2 regions of the Pseudoalteromonas sp. SANK 73390 genome follow, and region 2 is predicted to be linked to the other one. Evidence: predicted binding sites of a transcription regulator. Region 2 holds the regulator's gene; the other holds the start of a gene.
The links. The regulator ArgR, encoded in region 2, controls arginine synthesis, uptake and breakdown. The targets are predictions, from matches to a motif close to ANTGAATANNTATTCANT.
Positions count from the first base shown of each region.

Region 1: the regulator ArgR is predicted to act here: its motif matches at 1,774-1,791, upstream of gltB (glutamate synthase large subunit).

Region 1 is NZ_ARPN01000049.1:20,547-23,975, forward strand. Features, by position in the region: gene gltB (glutamate synthase large subunit) at 1-1,673, opposite strand, end outside; gene SANK73390_RS05830 (Grx4 family monothiol glutaredoxin) at 2,202-2,549, opposite strand; gene SANK73390_RS05835 (Fe-Mn family superoxide dismutase) at 2,792-3,373, shown strand.
Region 2 is NZ_ARPN01000089.1:63-3,491, forward strand. Features, by position in the region: gene mdh (malate dehydrogenase) at 7-945, opposite strand; gene argR (transcriptional regulator ArgR) at 1,199-1,666, shown strand; gene SANK73390_RS11305 (Dyp-type peroxidase) at 1,705-2,622, opposite strand; gene SANK73390_RS11310 (ABC transporter ATP-binding protein) at 2,649-3,429, opposite strand, start outside.

The DNA.
Region 1 (3,429 bases), on a different contig from region 2:
GACAATACTGGTGATTCAAACTGCAAACGTTTAGCGTGCCCAGTTGTTTCATTAAATACATTTTGTTCACGACCAATGCAAGTAGCCAACGACATCACATGGTTTTCTCTTAAGGGATCAATAGGTGGGTTTGTGACTTGCGCAAACTTTTGTCTAAAGTAGTCAAATAACGAACGATAGCCTTCTGATAATACGGCAAATGGTGTGTCATCGCCCATAGAGCCCGTCGCTTCTTGACCATTTTGACCCATTACCCTTAGTATTTGGTCAAGTTCTTCATTAGAAAAACCAAACAATTTTTGATAAGTAAGCAGCGCCTGTGCATCTAAATCCCTACCACCCGCTTGCTGTTCGTCAAGCTGCTCAAACGGAGTTAGGCGTTTTACATTTTGCTCTAACCAAGCTTTATAAGGATGACGCGATTTTAAATCTTGATCAATTTCATCTGATTGCCAAATTTTGCCATGCAGAGTATCAATAACTAATAATTCACCAGGCCCTACACGCCCTTTATCTATCACCTCATCAGCTGCGTAATCCCAAATACCCACCTCTGATGCGAGTGTAATAAAGCCATCTTGCGTTAGCACGTAGCGAGCGGGTCTTAAGCCATTTCTATCGAGGTTACATGCGGCAAAGCGCCCATCAGACATAACGACACCTGCTGGACCATCCCAAGGTTCCATATGCATAGAATTAAAATCGTAAAAGGCACGTAAGTCTTCATCCATCGCACGGTTTTTTTGCCATGCCGGCGGCACAAGCATCCGCATTGCTCTAAATAAATCCATGCCACCAGCTAAGAATAACTCAAGCATGTTATCTAAGCTCGATGAATCAGACCCTTCCTCATTGACAAAAGGTGCCGCTGATTGCAAGTCTGGTAATAGCGGAGATGAAAATTTATACGCTCTCGCTTTTGCCCACTGGCGGTTACCGGTAATCGTATTAATCTCACCATTGTGTGCTAAATATCTAAATGGCTGAGCCAAAGGCCAACGTGGCTGAGTATTAGTGGAAAAACGCTGATGAAAAACGCAAATTGCACTTGTCATACGCATATCAGCCAAGTCAAGATAAAAATTAGGCAGATCAGCAGGCATCATCAAGCCTTTGTATACGGTCACCAAACCCGACAAGCTGGAAATGTAAAACTCCTTATCATGAACGAGCCGTTTTTCAATTCTGCGTCTGGCAATATACAGTCGACGCTCAAGATCTTTTGGTCGCCAACCTTCTGGCGCACTCACAAATACTTGCTCAAAGAGCGGTAATTGTTGTTTAGCAATTGGCCCTAACATAGACGGGTCAGTCGGCACCTCCCGCCAACCTACTAGTGTTAATGTTTCTTTTTCTAGTTCTTCATCAACCACTTTTCTCGCGGCTTTTGCAAGCTCACTATCCGTGTTCAAAAATAACATGCCTACGGCATAGTTTTTACCTAAGCGCCACTGTTGCTCTGCAGCAATTGCACGAAAGAAACTATCTGGCTTTTGTAATAATAAGCCACAGCCGTCGCCTGTTTTACCATCGGATGCAATACCCCCTCGGTGTTGCATCCGATCTAATCCTGTTATCGCCGTGCGAATGAGTTTATGGCTAGCTTGACCATTTACATGTGCTATCAAGCCAAACCCACAATTATCTTTTTCTAGTGCTGAGTCATATAACATGGACCCCTCCCCTTGCTACAACTGCCGTTGGTTTCACTTCAAACGAGATTTTTGGCAGATAGTCAAAATTAGCGATGTTTTAAATGCGAGTCAATACAATTATGAATACATATTCATGAACATGAATATTTCTCAATGGTATGACAAGTTAATCCGAAATTAAACCCAACCGAAAAACCCATACAAAAGAACCAAAAATCCAGCATGACACCAGTGTCATTTTTAAATGAAAAGTTAATCACACAATCTATAGATTACAGTTTACGTAAACGTAAACGAGGCGCTTTTTGAATAAAAATTCAAAAAGCCGATGTGAAATAGTGTTATTTTGAGGTAGGTACGTGCATATTATTCAGCCAAGTTTATTATTGGCAGGATAAAATAAAGTATTTTATGCCAACCCAATCACATAATGGCTTACGCTAGCGTCAACTAGGAAGTTAGAGTGAGGTTCGTCTTTTAAATAAAGTAAAAAAAGCCCAACACACGGTTGGGCTACATAACTTAAATTTACGACAAATTTATACGTTATTCAGGCGAATCTGCCTCTTCAGTTTTATATTTTGCAGCGGCTTCTTGAATTAATGGTTGTAATTCACCTCGCTGAAACATTTCAATAATAATATCACAGCCACCTATTAACTCGCCTTCAACCCACAGCTGTGGAAATGTTGGCCAATTAGCATAATGTGGTAACTCTGCGCGGATATCAGGATTAAGTAAAATATCAACGTACGCAAATTGCTCACCACATGACATCAAAGCTTGTGATGCTTGCGATGAAAAACCACAGTTAGGCAATTTAGGAGAGCCTTTCATATATAAAAGAATCGGGTTTTCAGAAATTTGCTGTTTAATTTTATCAATGGTTTCCATCTTTAACCTCAAAGTGACGATAGCATTTGGTCCGTGATAGCAAAGTATGCTTGAAATATCACCATTAAGACCATATTTACGATTAGTATTAAGGCAACGCCATTGCTGTTTGCCAAAACTTGAGTAAAATACTCAGGAATTATAGTATCACTATAATGCCAACTCGTATAGAACAGCACTGTTTAAGTGCAATAGTGTTTGATACTTATATTTGGCATTCACACAACAAAATGGAGATTAAAATGGCATTTGAACTACCGTCACTACCTTATGCAATCGATGCACTTGAGCCTCACATTTCACGCGAAACTTTAGAGTTTCACCATGGTAAGCACCACAACACTTATGTTGTAAAGCTTAATGGTTTAGTCGAAGGCACTGAACTTGCTAACAAAACTTTAGAAGAAGTTGTATGTAGTTCAGAAGGGGGTGTTTTCAATAACGCTGCTCAAATCTGGAACCACACATTCTACTGGCATAGCCTATCACCAAACGGTGGTGGTGAACCTACAGGTAAGGTTGCTGAGCTTATTAACGCAAAATGGGGCTCATTCGCTGCATTCCAAGAAGCATTTAATGATAAAGCAGTAAATAACTTCGGTTCTAGCTGGACATGGTTAGTACAACTTGCAGATGGCTCTTTAGATATCGTAAATACGTCAAATGCAGCTACACCGCTTACTGACTCAGGTGTTACCCCAATTATCACTGTTGACCTTTGGGAGCATGCTTACTATATCGACTATCGCAACGTTCGTCCTAATTACCTAAAAGGTTTCTGGTCATTAGTTAACTGGGAATTCGCAAATAGCAACATTGCTTAACAAAACCCCCGTTATTACGCGATAATATTATTGCAATAAAAGGCACTGTCAGTGCC
Region 2 (3,429 bases):
TTTAGCTTACTTAGCCATAAAGTCCACACCCTCTTGGATGTCTTTATTTAATGTTGCAAGCATATCTTCTTTGGCTTTTTGTTCGAATGCGCTTAACTCACCGTAAGATAAAATTTCTTCAACACCATTCTTGCCAAGACGAACTGGGTGAGCGAAATAAGGTGCGTCGCCATTGTCAACAGCAACATAAGCATAATCAACAACATTGCTGTCGCCTTGTAGGCCTCTTACCAATGAGAAGCAGAAACGTGCTGCTGCAGCACCCATTGAAAGCGTAGCTGAACCGCCACCCGCTTTTGCATTTACAACTTCAGTACCTGCATTTTGAATACGTGGTGTAAGCGCCGCGACTTCTTCATCAGTGAACGTAACGCCTTCAACTTGAGAAAGTAGAGGTAAAATTGTAGTACCAGAGTGGCCACCTATAACAGGCACTTTAACTTCAGATACGTCAACACCTTTTAGCTCAGCTACAAAAGCTTCAGAACGGATCACGTCAAGTGTGGTTACACCAAATACGCGTGATGCATCGTAAGTGCCCGCTTTTTTAAACACTTCAGCTACAATTGGTACTGTGCCATTTACTGGGTTTGTGATAACACCAACTAGCGCTTTAGGACAGCTTCTAACAATACCTTCAGCCAATGTCTTGATGATACCTGCATTTACGTTAAATAAGTCAGCACGGTCCATACCAGGCTTACGTGGCATACCTGCAGGGATAAGTACGATATCAGCATCTACCAATGCCGCATCTAAGTCATCAGCACCAAAGCCTGCAACTTTCACTGCAGTTGGAATGTGAGAAAGATCAACAGCTACACCCGGAACAACTGGTGCAACATCGTATAGTGCTAGCTCAGAGCCTGCAGGCAAGCCATTTTTAAGTAAAAGTGATAAAGCTTGACCGATACCGCCAGCGGCACCTAATACAGCAACTTTCATGTGAATTCTCCATAATTTGAAGGTGGAATTTAATGTGCTGTAAAGATAATGAAAAGCGACACTAAAAACAAATTAATCCGAGTTATTTTCATGATTTTTTCGACTATAGTTGTAAAGCAACACACACTTCGCGCTTTACAGAGACCTATTTCACTTTGCTTTTAAGATAAAGCCCCTGCATGAGTGTGAAAATTTGGGTAACGAACAAGTTTTGTGTAAAATCCTACAACCGCTTTAAAAGAAATGAAACTTTATGCAGCCACAAGAAAAACAAGAAGCTTTGATCAAAGCCTTTAAAGCCCTTTTAAAAGAGGAGAACTTTGGCTCTCAAGGCGAAATAGTTGATGCTTTAAAAGAGCAAGGCTTTGATAATGTAAGTCAAAGTAAAGTATCTCGTATGCTCAGTAAGTTTGGTGCAGTTCGCACCCGTAATGCCAAACAAGAAATGGTTTACTGTTTACCTGCTGAAATGGGTGTACCTACAGCAAAAAGTCCTTTACGTCAACTGGTTATAGATATAATACATAACGAAATGATGATTATTATCCGCACCAGCCCTGGCGCTGCACAATTAATTGCTCGCTTGCTAGATTCCTTAGGTACAGCTGATGGAGTATTAGGAACAATTGCGGGTGACGATACAATTTTTATTGCTCCGGCTAAAATATCAGAGATTGACGAAACACTCGAGCGCGTAAAAACATTATTTGATAACGTTTAAATGTAATGAGGCGAGTAAGTACTAACTCTTACTCACTCTTACTGCTCACATAGTTTTGCCATATCACTTAAAAACTGTACCGAAGGAGCAAAAAACGCAGCTCCCATATCGGCTTGGCTATAATCTAGCAAAGGATCATAACACTGCGGATCGCCAAGCCTTGAAGTAAGCACTTGCTCAAAAGCAGAACCATTTGCAGAACAACTTAACCATAAACTCCCTTGCTCAAATACATCCCCAAAAGGCATGCTTTGATCCAGTAATAAAGCCAGACCATGCGTATCTTTTAGTTCTGTTAGTATTGCGTGGTTATCGGGCTGTGCTGGCTCTATCAAGGTATTATCTAATCGTGTGCGCCCCATAATTTGCTCCTGCTCTACCAAAGGCAAACGCTGCCAAGCATCAATATCAAACTTTACTCTCATTACATGAAGGTAACTACCTTGATCGTCCATTTTTTGAGGGTTATTCACAAAAGCAACTTGGCGCTTAAAACGACCATGTGGGGTATTTGCTCCATATATAAAACCATTAAAATCCCGCCCATCTAAAAAACGAAAACCACGCACATGTGCCACTAATTCAACGCTTGGTGCCAACAGATGCAATACACTTTGCGCAAATAAGTAATTTACATCCTCTCTATCCGAGCGAATGACAAATAACAAATCAAACGGCTGTGAGTGAATAACATGTTCAGAGCTTGTTACATTTGGAAAGCTTTTAAGCTGTTCGGGAATAAACTCTGGATAAATATGTGGCCAATACTGAGCACCAATGGCCACAAAACTAGACACCATAGATTCAGAAAAGCGATCACTGAGTTCATTTTGTAAGCGCTCACAGTTTGCTAGCGCAGCACGGACAGCTTCATCTTGGCCTTCTAATACATTAAAAAATAAATGTAGCCCATGTAGGTTTGCTTCAGCACAGACCCCTGATTGTGCTTGCGCCATGCCTTATCCTTTTTGTTCATCTAGTATTAAGAAAAGAAATTTACCGCATGTGCCTTAATTTTTAAAGAGACAGGTTTAGTTGTATCCAATAATTGTTCAGCAGGTGCAGGAACTTCAAGCTGTTGATCCGCCACTTTTATATGATAGACGTAATCTGTGCCAATGAACCTTTGTTGCACTATTTCAACGTCTCCTTGAGGGTCATTAATCAGTTCTAAATGCTGTGGGCGAACATAAATTTGCCCGCTTGTTTGTGACTGCGATAAAGTAATTAACGAACTCACGTCACCAAATTGAGTTGTAACACTTTGACCATTATAACGCTGCGCATCTAGATAGATACCCTGCCCTAAAAACTCAGCAACTGCTTTTGTTTTTGGTTTTTGAAATAAAGTTTTTGCACTATCTAACTGGGCAATTTTTCCCTCATGCATAATGGCGAGCTTATCAGCAAATGCAAAAGCTTCATCTTTTGAATGGCTGACAAAAATAGCTGACACCTGCTGATCTTTAATAATGCTCCGTATATCATTTATCAGCTGAAATCTTACTTGTGTATCAATATTTGAAAACGGCTCATCCAGCAATAATAAATTGGGTTTGTAGGCCAATGCTCTTGCAATCGCTACCCGTTGCTGTTGCCCACCAGATAACTCATGTGGGAAGCGTTTTTCTAGTCCTTCCAGCCTCACTAATTCAATCATTTGAACGACACGAGTATTGCGTTCGCTGTTATTTAATTTAGATAACCCAAATGCAATATTTTGAAACACGTTTAGATGTGGAAACAAGGCATAATCTTGAAAC